4 regions of the Tardiphaga sp. 839_C3_N1_4 genome follow, and region 1 is predicted to be linked to each of the others. Evidence: riboswitches for the same ligand, from Rfam matches in the RefSeq annotation. Region 1 holds a riboswitch; each other region holds the start of a gene.
The links. A riboswitch is a leader RNA that binds a small molecule or an ion and turns the genes downstream of it on or off. The one in region 1 is predicted to bind cobalamin.
Positions count from the first base shown of each region.

Region 2: it holds a riboswitch for cobalamin, as region 1 does, so the genes downstream of both, AB8A38_RS13870 (ribonucleoside-diphosphate reductase subunit alpha) here and AB8A38_RS18415 (TonB-dependent siderophore receptor) in region 1, are expected to answer to the same signal.
Region 3: it holds a riboswitch for cobalamin, as region 1 does, so the genes downstream of both, metE (5-methyltetrahydropteroyltriglutamate--homocysteine S-methyltransferase) here and AB8A38_RS18415 (TonB-dependent siderophore receptor) in region 1, are expected to answer to the same signal.
Region 4: it holds a riboswitch for cobalamin, as region 1 does, so the genes downstream of both, AB8A38_RS27580 (TonB-dependent receptor plug domain-containing protein) here and AB8A38_RS18415 (TonB-dependent siderophore receptor) in region 1, are expected to answer to the same signal.

Region 1 is NZ_JBPWQD010000001.1:3,855,787-3,859,488, forward strand. Features, by position in the region: gene AB8A38_RS18410 (alkaline phosphatase D family protein) at 1-1,221, opposite strand, end outside; cobalamin riboswitch at 1,365-1,557, shown strand; gene AB8A38_RS18415 (TonB-dependent siderophore receptor) at 1,664-3,702, shown strand, end outside.
Region 2 is NZ_JBPWQD010000001.1:2,887,278-2,890,979, forward strand. Features, by position in the region: gene AB8A38_RS13870 (ribonucleoside-diphosphate reductase subunit alpha) at 1-2,053, opposite strand, end outside; cobalamin riboswitch at 2,173-2,387, opposite strand; gene AB8A38_RS13875 (hypothetical protein) at 2,577-2,762, shown strand; gene AB8A38_RS13880 (GlxA family transcriptional regulator) at 2,769-3,702, opposite strand, start outside.
Region 3 is NZ_JBPWQD010000001.1:1,191,138-1,194,839, forward strand. Features, by position in the region: gene metE (5-methyltetrahydropteroyltriglutamate--homocysteine S-methyltransferase) at 1-891, opposite strand, end outside; cobalamin riboswitch at 996-1,207, opposite strand; gene AB8A38_RS06015 (peptidoglycan DD-metalloendopeptidase family protein) at 1,376-2,779, opposite strand; gene AB8A38_RS06020 (protein-L-isoaspartate(D-aspartate) O-methyltransferase) at 2,887-3,537, opposite strand.
Region 4 is NZ_JBPWQD010000001.1:5,765,022-5,768,723, reverse strand. Features, by position in the region: gene AB8A38_RS27590 (O-acetylhomoserine aminocarboxypropyltransferase) at 47-1,342, shown strand; gene AB8A38_RS27585 (alpha/beta fold hydrolase) at 1,346-2,134, shown strand; cobalamin riboswitch at 2,181-2,384, shown strand; gene AB8A38_RS27580 (TonB-dependent receptor plug domain-containing protein) at 2,417-3,702, shown strand, end outside.

The DNA of each region.
Region 1 (3,702 bases):
CGTGTTGCGGATACCGGCCGATTTGATGAAGCGCAGGATATCGGCAATTTCCAGCTCGCGGCCCCGCACTGGCCCGTCGCTCTGCGCGATGGCCTCAGACCCGGTTTTGTCGGCGGCATTGTCATAGACGACGAGGCCGATCGGCATATCGGAGGCAATGACCTTCCAGGTCGCCTTCGACGCCATCAAGGCGCGCTTCAGCCAGGCCATCTGCTCCGGGCCAATGAAATACGCATCCGGACCATAGCTCTCCTGCAGGTTCGGGCCGTTGGGCCCGCGATAGCTCCGCTCGTCCAGCATGAAGACGTCGAGATGCGGGCCGTAATTCAGCGTGCGATAGACCCGGCCGGGTTCGGCCGGATTGATAGAGATCGGATACATCTCGTGAAAGGCACGCGCGCCCCGCGCCGCGAGCATTGTGATGTCGCGCTCCTTGTAAGACGACGGCAACTGCTTCGAGAGCGACCAGTTGTTGGTAACCTCGTGATCGTCCCACTGGCCGAAGATCGGCACCTGCGCATTGAATGCGCGGACATTGTCGTCGAGTAGATTGTATTTGTGCGCGGCGCGGAATTCATCGAGCGTTTCGGCGACCTTCGCCTTCTCCGGCACCGTGATGGTGTTCTTCCAGATCGTGCCGTCAGGCAGTTTCGTTTCAGCCAGGATCGGACCATCGGCGTAGATCGTATCGCCGGAATGGATCAGGAAATCTGGGTTGTGCTTGCGCATGGTGGCGAAGGTGACCATGCCGCCATCCTCGGCATTGATGCCCCAGCCCTGCCCGGCGACATCGCCGCCCCAGACAAAGGATACATCGCGGCGATCGGCCGGCGCGGTGCGAAAGCGGCCGATCACAGGTTCGCTGACGATTTCGGGATGCGACAGATCGCGGAATTTGACGCGGTAGAAGATGTCCTGTCCCGCGGGCAGATTATCGAGCAACAGCTTCGCCGTGAAATCGCTCTCGAGCAGCGCCGTGATAACCGGCAACATGCGCACATTGCTGAAGGATTCGGTCGTGGCGACTTCCACCATCATCTGCGCCGGGCGATCGGCGCGCGACCAGATCATGCCGCTGCTCGTCCCGACATCGCCGGACTGCACGCCATGCGACACGACCGGACGATCCTGCGCGCGGCTGAGGTAAGGCATCGCCAGGAAGCTTGCGCCTGTTACGGCTGAGTGCGCGAGGAAGCGGCGACGGGATAAACGTAGTGCCATGGCGAACTCCTGATCCTGGCTCTGGCACCAGTGGCTCTAGGCAGATCGCTTGACGCTGCGATGACAGGTGATGCGCAATATCAACACCCGCCAAAGCAAGCTGCGAATGACTGGCAGCTTGATTGACACATTTGGAAATTTCACCTTAACGTGAATGCGACGGTTCCCCTTCGGGGATCAAAAGGGAATGCGGTGAGGGGGATCCCCCGATTCCGCGGCTGCCCCCGCAACTGTAAGCGGCGAGCCTGCGCCAAGAGCCACTGGGTATTCACCTGGGAAGGCGGCGACAGGCACTGACCCGCGAGCCAGGAGACCTGCCGCCAGTCGTGGTCACACGCGAGCACATTGGGCGGGGTGTCCTGGTGGAAGTCACACTGCCTGTTTGAAAGCGGCGGGGCGACTTGGTTTGCGGTGACGTGCCACGTAACCGCGAGTCCTGTTCATGACCTCCGTTTCTCCAGTCGCATTGAAGCGACATACGCCCTTTCTTTATTCTATTGCTCTCTCCTGCTTGTTGTGTCCGAGTGAAAGCTGGGCACAAGCTGCACAGCCCAGCCAGACGCTCGATCCTGTTGTAGTTCAGCCGTCAGCGACGCCTCAGCGGGCACGCCGCGCCACGAACGGCACTGCATCGCGCGCTGCGCGCTCGCGGCAGCAGCGCAATGTCGCCGCCAATACCGGCGCGCCGGTTGCCACGCCGACAGGCCCTGTCTTCGCAGCGCCGACGCTCAACCTCACCGGCACGACATCCACGGGCAGCCGCCTCGGCCTCACGCGCCTGCAGACGCCGGCCAGCGTCGAAGTGATCTCCGCCGAGACTATGGCCGAACGCGGCCAGCAGAACGTGGTCGATGCCGTCACGCAGAATGCTACCGGCTTTACGGCCATCGGCGAACCCGGCAATGGCGGCATCGCTTTCAGCACCCGCGGCTTCGCCGGAAGTGGCTCCGTCACTTCGCTTTATGACGGCACGCGCCTCTATGTCGGCTCCGGCACGGTGAACTTCCCCTTCGACACCTGGACCGCCGAGAAGATCGAAGTACTGCGCGGCCCGGCCTCCGTCATGTATGGCGAAGGCGCTATCGGCGGCGCCATCAACGTGATTTCGAAATTGCCGCTCTGGGTGCCACGCAACCAGGCTGAAATCTCGCTCGACAGCAACATGACGCGCCGCATCGCCCTCGATAGCGGCGGTCCGGTCAGCAAGGACGTTGCCTATCGCATCGCCGTCACCGGCAACGCGTCCGATGGCTGGGTCGATCGCGACAACACCTCGAACATCGCGCTGCACGCCGCGGTGCAGATCAAGCAGACCGAGGACATCACCTGGACGCTCTCCACCGACTATGGCGACCGCCATCCGTCAAAATATTTCGGCACGCCGCTGATCAATGGCCAGCTCAATGAGGCGATCCGCTTCAAGAACTACAATGTCAGCGACAGCAACATTCGCTATCAGGACAGCTGGAGCCAGGTAAAGACCGAGTGGCAGGTCAGTGACGGCATCACCCTGCGCAACACGCTCTATTACATGTATGCGAAGCGCCACTGGAAGGAGGTCGAGATCTACGGCTTCAACTCCGGCACCGGCCTGATCGATCGCAGCGACTATTTCGAAATCTTCCACCAGCAGCAGCAGATCGGCGACCGCATGGACGCCACCTTCCAGGGCCATCTGTTCGGCATGGTCAACACCTTCGTGGCAGGCTTCGACGTCAACCGCATCGACTTCAAGCACACTAACAATTCGCCCTATGGCGGTACGTCGTCGGTCAATCCATATAATTTCGATCCCGGCCTGTTCAGTAGCCCCGATCCGACGATTCCCGGCTTCAAGAGCGTCGCCAATCAGTACGCGTTCTTCGCGGAAAACCGACTGGCCGTCACCGAACAATTGTCGCTGATCGCGGGCGTCCGCCAGGACCAACCGACCGTCGAACGAACCGACTACCGCAATCCCGCCAACAGCTACACACGGGACTATTCGGCGACATCCTGGCGTGTCGGTGCGGTCTATACCCCCATCCAGAATCTCGCGTTCTACGGCCAGTATTCCACGGCGGCGGATACGGTCGGCGGACTGATCTCGGCGAGCAACGCCAATGCGAAGTTTGAGCTGGCGACCGGCAAGCAGGCCGAGATCGGCGTCAAGCAATCGTTCTGGGGCGGCCGCGGCGAGTGGACGCTGGCCGCCTATCAGATCGAGAAAAACAATCTGCTGGCGCGCGACCCGAACAATCTCGACTTGGTGGTGCAAGTCGGCCGGCAGTCGTCGCGCGGTGTCGAGGCGTCGATCGGCCTCGTGCTCGATCACGGCTGGCGCATCGATGCCAATACCGCTTTCCTGCGCGCGAAGTATGACGACTTCCTGCAGCCCAGTGGCGTGAACTTTGCGGGCAATGTTCCCGTCAGCGTGCCACAGAACGTCTCCAACATCTGGGCAACATGGGGTTTTGCGCCGAACTGGTCGGCTAATGCCGG
Region 2 (3,702 bases), 970 kb from region 1:
CCGACGCCATCGCGAGACCCAGCGTATGCAGGGCATCCTGATGGCCCATCAGGCCGAGACCGACCGGACGATGCTTGAGGTTCGAGCGGCGCGCTTCCGGGATGGTGTAGAAATTGATGTCGATGACATTGTCGAGCATGCGCATCGCTGTCGTCACCGTGCGCTGCAGGCGGGCGTGATCGATGCCCTGCTCGGTCACGTGATGCAGCAGATTGACCGAGCCGAGATTGCAGACGGCGACTTCGTCATCCGACGTGTTCAGCGTGATCTCGGTGCAGAGATTCGACGAGTGGATGACGCCGGCATGCTGCTGCGGCGAACGCAGGTTGCAGGGATCCTTGAAGGTGATCCAGGGATGGCCGGTCTCGAACACCATGGTGAGCATGCGGCGCCACAGATCGGTGGCGCGCACGGTCTTGTAGACGCGCATCTCGCCGCGCGCCGCCTTGGCCTCATAGGCGGCGTAACGCTCGGCAAACGGCTTGCCATAGAGATCGTGCAGGTCCGGCGTTTCGTCCGGCGAGAACAGCGTCCAGTCGCCGTCCTGCTCGACGCGCTGCATGAACAGGTCGGGCACCCAGTTGGCGGTGTTCATGTCATGGGTGCGGCGGCGGTCGTCGCCGGTGTTCTTGCGCAGATCGAGGAATTCCTCGATGTCCACATGCCAGGTTTCGAGATAGGCGCAGACGGCGCCCTTGCGCTTGCCGCCCTGATTGACGGCAATCGCCGTGTCATTGGCGACTTTCAGGAATGGCACCACGCCCTGGCTCTCGCCATTGGTACCCTTGATGTGGGCGCCGAGGCCGCGGACGCGGGTCCAGTCATTGCCGAGGCCGCCGGAATATTTGGCCAGCAGCGCATTGTCCTTCACCGACTTGAAGATGCCGTCGAGATCGTCGGCTACGGTCGTGAGGAAGCAGGACGACAGCTGCGGACGCAGCGTGCCCGAATTGAACAGCGTCGGCGTCGAGGCCATGAAGTCGAACGACGACAGCAGATTGTAGAATTCGATGGCGCGGGCTTCGCGGTCGATCTCGCGTAGCGCGAGGCCCATGGCTACGCGCATGAAGAAGGCCTGGGGCAGTTCGATGCGATTGCCCTGCACATGCAGGAAGTAGCGGTCATAGAGCGTCTGCAGGCCCAGGAACTGGAACTGAAGGTCCCCTTCCGGCTTCAGCGCGGCAGCGATTCGCTTGAGATCGAAGCGCGCGAGTTCGGGATCGAGCAGCTCCGCCGCAATGCCGGTCTTGATATAGGCGCTGAAATATTCGGCGTAACGCGTCGTCATATCGGCCTGTGACGCGTGGGTCGGGCTGCCGTGAACGAAGGACAGAACTTCGGTGCGCAGCTTGTCGAGGAGCAGGCGGGCGCTGACAAAGGTGTAGTTCGGCTCCTGCTCCACCAGCGTGCGCGCGGCCATGATGCCGGCCAGTGCCAGTTCATCCAGCGTGATGCCGTCATAGAGATTGCGGCGGGTTTCCTCGAGCACCGGGGCGGCATCGACTCCGTCGAGACCGGCGCAGGCCTCGTTGACGATCAGCGCCAGACGCGCCGAATCGAGCGGCGCACGGGTGCCGTTGGCGAGCGTGACATGCAGCACCGGTGCGGTGGAGACGAGCGCCGGCTTGGCGGCCAGTTCCTCGGCGCGGGTCCGCGCGCGTTCTTCGCGATACAGCACATAGGCGCGGGCCACCTTGTGGTGCTCGCTGCGCATCAGCGCCAGTTCCACCTGATCCTGGACGTCCTCGATATGGAAGGTGCGGCCTTCACTGACGCGGCGCGTCAGCGCCGCCACGACTTCGCCGGTCAGTTGTTCCACCGCCTCATGGACGCGGCGCGACGCCGCTGCCGTGTGGCCCTCGACCGCAAGGAAAGCCTTGGTCATGGCCACGGAAATCTTGCTGCCGTCGAAGGGAGATACGGTGCCGTTGCGCCGGATGATCTGCATTGAGGGTTCGCGCGCAGGCGCAGCGAGCGTTTCCGGCGACAGTTGAATCAGCGGCGCATGAGCCGCATCGCGTCCGTTGGACAAAACAGAAGATGAAGTAGGCATCGGCAAGACCCCGTGTGATGCATCAAGCAATGGGGGCTGGGGCCGAAAGGACGCTGCAAAATACACGGCGGAGATCCGCCGGCATTGCCTGCAAGCGACCGCTGGGACACCCCGCCCATGGACGTTCTGGTGTCGCGGCAGGTCTCCTGGCTCGCAGGTCAATGTCTGTTTCAGCCTTCCCGACGCTTGCGCATCAGTGACTTCGATCGAAACAGACTCACTGCTTACAGTTGCGGGGGCAGCGCCGGAATATGACGCAAAACAACGTCTTTACCGGCTTCCCTCTTAGCCACCAAGTCTTGCGACAGGGCGGACCGTGACGTCTACATTTGGTGTTACCCGCGGTGAAGTGTCAAGCGAGCATTGGCGCCGAACGCAACAAATTCGGTAGGGCTGTTGGTTCAGTGGACAACCGCTTGCGTGGCGGAAACCGCGGGGTCGTTGGCCGTTTCTGAACGATGCGATTCGTTGTCCGAAAGGACCGTGAGGCGCAAAACACCGTCATCAACCGATGGAGGATGCGATGCGCAACCTGGTAACGACCACTGAGAGGATCAAACTCAACGCTTTCGTCGAGCATCCGGGCGCACTCGCGGCGTTCGAGACGACGGAGCAGACCGCCCGGCGCCGGCTCGACGAGATGCTGAACGAGGCGCTGATGGACAGCTTCCCCGCCAGCGATCCGATTTCTTCGCTGCAACTCGCCTGAGCAGAATCAGACCGCGCGAAAGCTGGCCCGATACTGGCTGGGCGTCAGGCCGAGCCGTCGTACGAACACCTGACGCATATGTTCGGCGGTGGTGAAACCGGATTCATAAGCCACGACTTTCAGCGGCAGATCGCTGCCTTCGAGGCGGTTACGCGCCGTGTCGATCCTAGCGCCTTCGACAAAATCCGCCGGAGTCATCCTTGTTTCCTGCTTGAATGTCCGCGCGAAAGTCCGCGCGCTCATGCCCGCCACATCGGCCAGTTCGTCCACGCTGTGCGCATCGCGCAGATGGGCCATCACATGGGCATGAACTCGCGCGATCGGCGAGCCCGACTCGGCCGGCGGCACCAGATAGGGACTGAATTGCGACTGACCACCCTGGCGCTGCGCGACAACGACAAGACGCTTGGCCACGGCCAGCGCGACCTCCGCGCCATGATCTTCCTGGACCAGAGCAAGACCCAGATCGATGCCTGCGGTGACGCCGGCCGACGTCACCAGGGCGCCGTCACGACTATAGATGCGGTCGAACTCCACATGCGCTTTGGGGAAACGCAGCGCCAATAGCGGCGCATTCTGCCAGTGTGTCGTCACCGTCTTGTCGTCGAGCAAGCCTGCATGGCCGAGCGCGAATGCCCCGGTGCACACCGAACCATAACGCTCCGCATGGAGCGCCGCATTGGCCAGCCACTGTGTAAGCTGCGGATCGGCTTCAGCCGTCGGCAGCCCCGGCCCGCCGGCCATCAGAACCAGATCCCAGGGTTTGTCCGCGTCACTGAACGTCAGATCAGCGGACATCCTCAGGCCGTTCGATGCACGCAGCGGCGCGCAGTCTGCAGCGACAAGTGTGATGTCGTAGCCGTCGCCCGGCGCGACGAAGCCATTGGCCTCCATGAACACATCGAGCGGACCGGCCACATCCAGCGACTGGACGCCGGGG
Region 3 (3,702 bases), 2.7 Mb from region 1:
AAGTCCGGCGACGGGAAGCGACAGGGCCAGATCGAGGTTATCGCCAAGTTCGCCAAAGTAAGTGTTTAGCATGATCCTGAGCTGCGGGACCGCTTCTGCAAAGGCAGCGTAGGTCCGCTGCAGCGCTTGCCGGGCGAGTGCATCGAGATCGAGCACGAGACACGGCTCATCCAGTTGCACCCATTCGGCCCCTTTGTCGGCCAGTTCGCCGAGTACCTCGACATAAACCGGCAGCAATCGATCGAGCAGCGTCACCGGGTCGAATGACGCATCCATACTCTTGGCCAGTTTGAGATAGGTCACAGGCCCAACCAGCACAGGTCGTGTCTGATAACCCAGCGATCTCGCCTCCTCGTACTCCTTGATCGGCTTGCGCGATGCGAGACTGAAGGTCTGATCCTGCGCCAGTTCAGGCACCATGAAATGGTAGTTGGTATCAAACCATTTGGTCATCTCCTGTGCTGGTACGCCTTGCGACGTATCATGCGTATGAGAGCCGTGCGTGCAGGCCTCGTCATGCGCATCGCCTTGTGATCCACGCGCCATGGCAAAATAGGTCGCGAAGGAAACGTCTCCTCCCTTCCAGCCATAGACCTTCGGAATGGCGCCTACCATGACGCTGGTATCGAGTACCTGATCGTAGAATGAGAAGTCGTTCGACGGCATAACCGTGATCCCGAGCGACTTCTGACGTGCCCAGTTTGCGGCACGCAGCCCGACGCCGACATCGATCAGCGCATTCTCGTCGATTGCACCGGACCAATAGCTTTCCAGCGCCATCTTGAGCTCACGCCGCGGACCGATCCGTGGCGTTCCCAACGTAGCAACAGGAAGCGAGGACGTAGATTTGGCAGAAGACTTGGAAGAAGTAGACTTTGACACAGTAGACATGGCTTAACCCCAATGATTGGGGGCAAAAGGCCAAAGTGACACGTCTGGATTCCACGACGGCAGTCGCGGAATCGCAACCGCACCACCGGGACACCCCGCCCGAGGACGTTTATGTTGTCGAGGCAGGTCTCCTGGCTCGCGGGTCAATGCTGCTGTCCGGCCTTCCCAAAACCTTTGCAGGTCTCAGTGACTTTAATGGACAGCGGCTCACCGCTTACAGTTGCGGGGGCAGCTCCGGCCTTGGCTTAACGCCTCACCGGCTTCCCTCTTAGCTTCGGGCAAACCTTCCCGAAGAACCACGACATGTCCACATATGGGCAACATCGCGCGGCAGTCAACCGAGCTTGCGTGCGCAAGCTGCCCACTCGCAGCAGCGCGTTGAAGACGCCGGAGCTGGAGTGGGCCGTAGCCCCGAGATCAAACGCATCAAGCCCGGCACGAGGCCGGGCTTGCTTAAATGCGAACTACACTTCGTGGATTGCGCTTACGCCCCGTTGAGGAACTGCAGCGGATCGACCGGCGACGAGCCCTTGCGGATCTCGAAGTGAAGCTGCGGCGAAGTAACCTCACCAGACTGGCCGGACTTGCCGATCACCTGACCGCGCTTGATGGTCTCGCCACGCTTCACCATCAGCTCACTCGCATGGGCATATGCGGTGACGTAGCCGTTGGAGTGACGAACGAGGACCAGATTGCCGTAACCCTTCAGCTCGTTGCCGGAATAGGCAACGACGCCATCTTCGGCAGCCTTGATCGGCGTGCCTTCCGGCACGGCGACGTTGATGCCGTCGTTGGACTTGCCATTGGTCTTGGCGCCATAGCCTGTGACCACGCGGCCGCGCACCGGCCAACGGAACGTCGGCAAAGCGCCGGTTGCGTCAGCGGCTTTAGTCGGCGATTCCGGCGTGGTTTCTTCAGGCGTCGTCGTGGCACTTGCGAGACGGGCCTTCTGTGCAGGTTCGGCAGAAGCAACACGGGCCACAGCAGCGGACGTGACCGCGCCAGCCGGAGCAGCCGTCACGGCTGCGACGGGCGCAGCGAGCGGCGCGGCTGCAGGAGCTGCATTGGCCGTACGCGCGCCGGGTACCGTGATCTTGGAGCCAAGCTTCAATTGGGCAGTCGGCGCCAGACCATTGGCGCGCGCGAGTTCGGCCACCGGCACGTTGTTCCGGCGCGAAATGCTCATCAGCGTATCGCCGCGATTGACGAAATGCGTGGTCGATGCGCCGACGGCAGGTTTGCTCGGAGCGGCGGCAACGGCCGGAGTTGCCGCGGCGCCCTGGCGCGGAATGATCAGCGACTGGCCGGGCGACAGAGCGCGCGGCCCCTTGTAGCCGTTGGCCTGCAGGATCGCAGCCGACGAGACGTTGTAGCGCTTCGCCAGACCATCGAGCGTATCGCTGGTGCCGACGATGATCGAGGTGCCGCCATCACGGGCAAGGCCGTTGGTCGCTGCAACCGAGCGCGGCGCCGTAGAGCCGGTGGTTTCGATCGGCGCGCGTGCGGGCGGCGGCGTATACATACCGTTGCCGCCCCCGCTGACGGGAGCAGCCGACGCAACCGGACGAGCTGTCGGATAGGACTGCGGCGCCGAGATTGGCGGCGGCAAAGCCTGGGATTGATACTGCGGCTGCGGATTATAGGCCGGGCGCTGATATTGCGGCAGTTCCTGGCGCTCGACCGGCGCGCGCGGTGCTCGCTGCGGTACCGAGCCGGTGGTTTCACCTTGCCAGCCAAAGCCACGGGACTGGCCCGAGTCAAAACTTGGATTCTGAGATAACCGTGTCTGCATGTCGGCGCTGCAGCCGGCAAAACCGATAGACATCAGCGCCAGCACCGCGACCTGCGGAGCGCGGCGCGAGTAAAGCAACTCGACAACGCTGGACATTGGTTACTCACTCATACGCAACAAACAACTGAATTGAGTAAACACGGTCTCCGTTACCAAGCCTTTAACCTTGCGACCAACACGTGACAGCCGTTCACGAACTTTTTTCAGAGTTCGCGCGCGATGCCCGGAAGTGCTGGCACAAAACGCACGTCCACGAGGTCCTTTCGCTCCAATCCATCTCCGGTTTTGCGGATCCGGACCAGGGTCTGGACGCCATTGTGAGGACCAACCGGCGCAAGGAGAATACCCCCCTCCTCAAGTCGGTCGGTCAGCGCCGCGGGCACCTCCTCCACGGCGGCGGTCACGATGATCCGGTCGAACGATCCGAGATTGGCAGCCGGATTGAGCCCATCGCCGAGCATGACCTCGATATTGTGGAGGCCGAGCGCCTCCAACCGGGTCCGGGCGGCATCGGCCAGCGTGCGATAACGCTCGATGCTCAGCACGTCGCGGACGAGCTTTGACAGGATCGCGGCCTGGTAGCCCGATCCCGTGCCGACCTCGAGCACACGGTGACCAGCATTCAACTGCAGCTGTTCGGTCATATAGGCGACCACGAAGGGCTGGCTGATGGTCTGGCCACAGGCAATGGCCAAGGCCGTATCGCGCCAGGCATGGGCACGATCGTTCGGCTCGACGAAGCGATCACGCGGAATATCCTCCATTGCGCGCAGCACCAGCCGATCGCTGATCCCACGGCGCCGCAGACCAAGCTGAAAGGTCATCTGTTCAGGCGGCTGTCCGACGGTAATCATGGAAATGCCTCACGCAGCACAGGTTAGAAACACTCTCGATCTAGCAAAGATAGATTGATGTATTTCTGCGATCGGAACCGGGATAGCCTAATGACAACTTTTATTGTTCCGCGCACGGAACCAGCAACATACCAGCCTGTTATGGGCGGGGCGCTGAAATCCTGA
Region 4 (3,702 bases), 1.9 Mb from region 1:
ATTCGTGCCATAGATGTCGAAAATCGTGCCCAGGGATAAAACGACCATGCCAGCACCCAAACCGCCTGCTTTCGAAACGCTGAGTCTGCATGCCGGCCAGCATCCGGATGCAATCACCGGCGCGCGGGCCGTGCCGATCTACCAGACCACATCCTATGTGTTTCAGGATTCGGATCACGCTGCTGCGCTGTTCAATCTCGAACGTGCCGGCCACATCTATACGCGCATTTCAAATCCGACGACGGCGGTGCTGGAAGAGCGACTCGCCGCACTCGAGAACGGGGTCGGCGCCGTGTGCACCGCATCAGGCATGGCAGCGCTGCATCTCGCCATCGCCACACTGCTCAATGCCGGCGATCACATCGTGGCGTCGTCCTCGCTCTATGGCGGCACCATCAACTTGCTGGCGCATACGCTGCCGCGCTTCGGCATTACCACGACATTCGTCAAGCCGCGCGACCTCGACGCTTTCAAATCTGCGATCAACCCCAACACCAGACTGATCATCGGCGAAACCATCGGCAATCCCGGCCTCGAAGTGCTCGACATACCCGCCGTCGCCGACATCGCCCATGCCGCAAAGATCCCGCTGCTGATCGACAACACCTTTGCGACGCCGTTCCTGTCGCGGCCGATCGAGCTCGGCGCCGATATCGTGATGAACTCGGCCACCAAATGGATCGGCGGCCACGGCATCGCCATCGGCGGCGTCATCGTCGATGGTGGCCGCTTCGACTGGCACGCCTCCGGCAAATTCCCTGTCCTGACCGAACCCTATGCCGGCTATCACGGCATCGTCTTCGACGAACAATTCGGCAATGCCGCCTTCATCATGCGCGCCCGCACCGAAGGCCTACGCGATTTCGGCGCGTGTCTCTCGCCGACCAATGCCTTCCAGCTCCTGCAAGGCGTCGAGACACTGGGCATCCGCATGGAGCGCCACATGGCCAATACACATGCGGTGCTGGCCGCGCTCACAGCCAACAAGGCGGTCGACTGGGTGCTGCATCCATCGCTGGAGAACCATCCGGACTATCAATTAGCGAAGCGCCTGCTGCCGCGCGGCGCCGGCTCCATCGTCTCGTTTGGTATCAAGGGCGGCCGCAATGCCGGTCGCAAATTCATCGAGGCGCTCAAGCTGACCAGTCACCTCGCCAATGTCGGCGACGCCAAGACGCTGGTCATTCATCCCGGCAGCACCACGCATCAGCAGATGGACGCCGAGCAACTCAAGGCCGCCGGCATCGGCGAGGAGCTGATCCGCCTCTCCGTCGGCATCGAAGCCGCCGATGACATCATCGATGACCTCGCGCAGGCGCTGCGCATCTCGCAGAAGGGCTGAGCGATGCAACTCACCGTCAACGGTCACGAGACCTATCTCGCGAATGGCGGCCGCGCATTCGATCCGTCCTTGCCCGTAGTCGTGATGATCCACGGCGCCGGCTTCGATCACTCGACCTGGGCGCTGCATACGCGCTGGTTCGCGCATCACGGCTTCGCCGTGCTGGCACCGGATCTGCCGGGCCATGGTCGCTCGAAAGGTGAAGCGCTCACGACTATCGCCCATCTCGCCGACTGGACTGCGGCGTTGATCGACGCATCCGGCGCAAAGACTGCACGGCTGATCGGCCATTCCATGGGCTCGCTGATCGCGCTGGAGACCGCAGCTCGGCATCCCGGTAAAATCACACGCCTCGATCTGATGGGCACGGCAGGAACGATGACCGTCGGCCCGGATCTGTTGAAGGACGCCGAAGCCAACCAGCATTCCGCCATCGACATGGTGTCGATCTGGGGTCTCGGCTTTCGCGCCGAGCTCGGCGGCAGCCTCGCGCCGGGGTTGTGGATGCATAGCGGTGCGCAGCGCGTGCTGGAAGCCACAAAGCCGGGCGTGCTGTTCGCCGATCTCAACGCCTGCAATACATACCAGAATGCGCTGACCGCTGCGGCCCAGCTCGATATCCCTGTCACGCTCATCCTCGGCGAGCGGGACATGATGACTCCCGCCAAGGCCGGCAAGACCCTCGCCGCCGCATTGAAAAACGCCCGCACGGTGATTCTGCCGGGCACGGGCCACATGATGATGGTCGAACGTCCCGACGACGTGCTCGCCGCGCTACAGGTGGAGCAATAGAGTCCGCAACGCGGCGATGGCTGTTGCACCGCGCGGCGTGCTGTGCTTCCTGTCTGTCGTTATCGGTGCCTCCGCGAGGAGGTGAAACGGGAATGCGGTGCGGGGAAATATCCCCTATGCCGCGGCTGCCCCCGCAACTGTAAGCGGCCATTCCGGGTCCACAAAGCCACTGAATTTGCATCGCAGATTCGGGAAGGCGGACCGGGAGACCACCGCGAGCCAGGAGACCGGCCGGTAACGAGTTTCACACTCGTTCGACGGTGGGTCGACGGAAGGGGTTAAATGACTATCCGGAATTTGGCCGCAGGCACTGCGGCCGTTGTTGTTCTGTCCTGCTCTCACAGTGCTGCGCATGCGCAGTCCAGTGCCGAGCAACTCTCCGAAATCGTGGTGACGGCGGACAGAGCGCCCGAGCAACTCAATCGCACCGGCAGTTCGATCAGCGTCGTGTCAGGCGAAACCATCGCGACCAGCAATCCCGGCTCGCTGGTTGATGCGCTGCGCACCGTGCCTGGTCTCGACATCACGGAAAACGGCGGCCCCGGCGGCACGGCGAATGTGCGCCTGCGCGGCGGCAACACCGGCCAGACGCTGGTGATGATCGACGGCATCCGTGTCAACGATCCCACGGCCGCATCAGGCGACTTCGAATTCGCCATGTTCACGCCCTCCGCCATCGAGCGCATTGAAGTCCTGAAGGGACCGCAGAGCGCGCTTTATGGATCCGATGCCATGAGCGGTGTGGTCAACATCATCACCAAGAAGGGCTCCGGCCCCGCGCAGGTCAATGTGCGCACGGAAGCCGGCAGCTATGGCACCGTCGTCACGCAGGGATCGCTGACCGGCTCCAACGGCCCATGGTCCTACGCCTTCACCGGTGGCGGCCAGCACAGCAACGGCTTCTCGCGTTACGGCTACCGCATCCCTGCCCTCGAAGCGAAGTTTCCGAATCTCGAAAACGACAGTTTCGATCGCGTCGGCGGCTCCGCGCGCATCGGCTACGATGCGGGCGAAGGCATTCGGCTTGAGTCAGGCATCGTCCACTCGTTCACGCGCTCGGCCTACGATTACGCGACCGGTGCCTTCCCGGACACGCCTTCCGCGGCCACGCGACTCCTCCAAACCGTTTATGGCCGCGTGGGTATTGATTCATTTGGTGGCATTCTCACGCATAACGTCACAATCTCGAACACCCACACCGAGCGAATGTTCAATGAAGTGACGTACAAGACCAACATGTTGCCGCAGAACACCACCTCGAAGATCTCCGATTATGTCGGCAACAGTCTCGGTGCCGAATATCAGGCGACCCTGAAGCTCGGCGCATTCGGCTCCCTCGTCTATGGTGCCAAGACACAGACCGAGACCGCACAGACCTACAGCACGAATATCTCGCCTGTCGCTGGCCCGCAGACGCCGCTGCTAGCCAAACAGCAAGACACCAACTCGATCTTCGCTTTGTGGTCTGTGCCGATCGGCGAACGGCTCAACGTCACGCTCGGTGGCCGGGTCGATGACGTCGTCGATGTTGCCCGCTTCGAGACATGGCGCGCCACCGCCGCCTACAA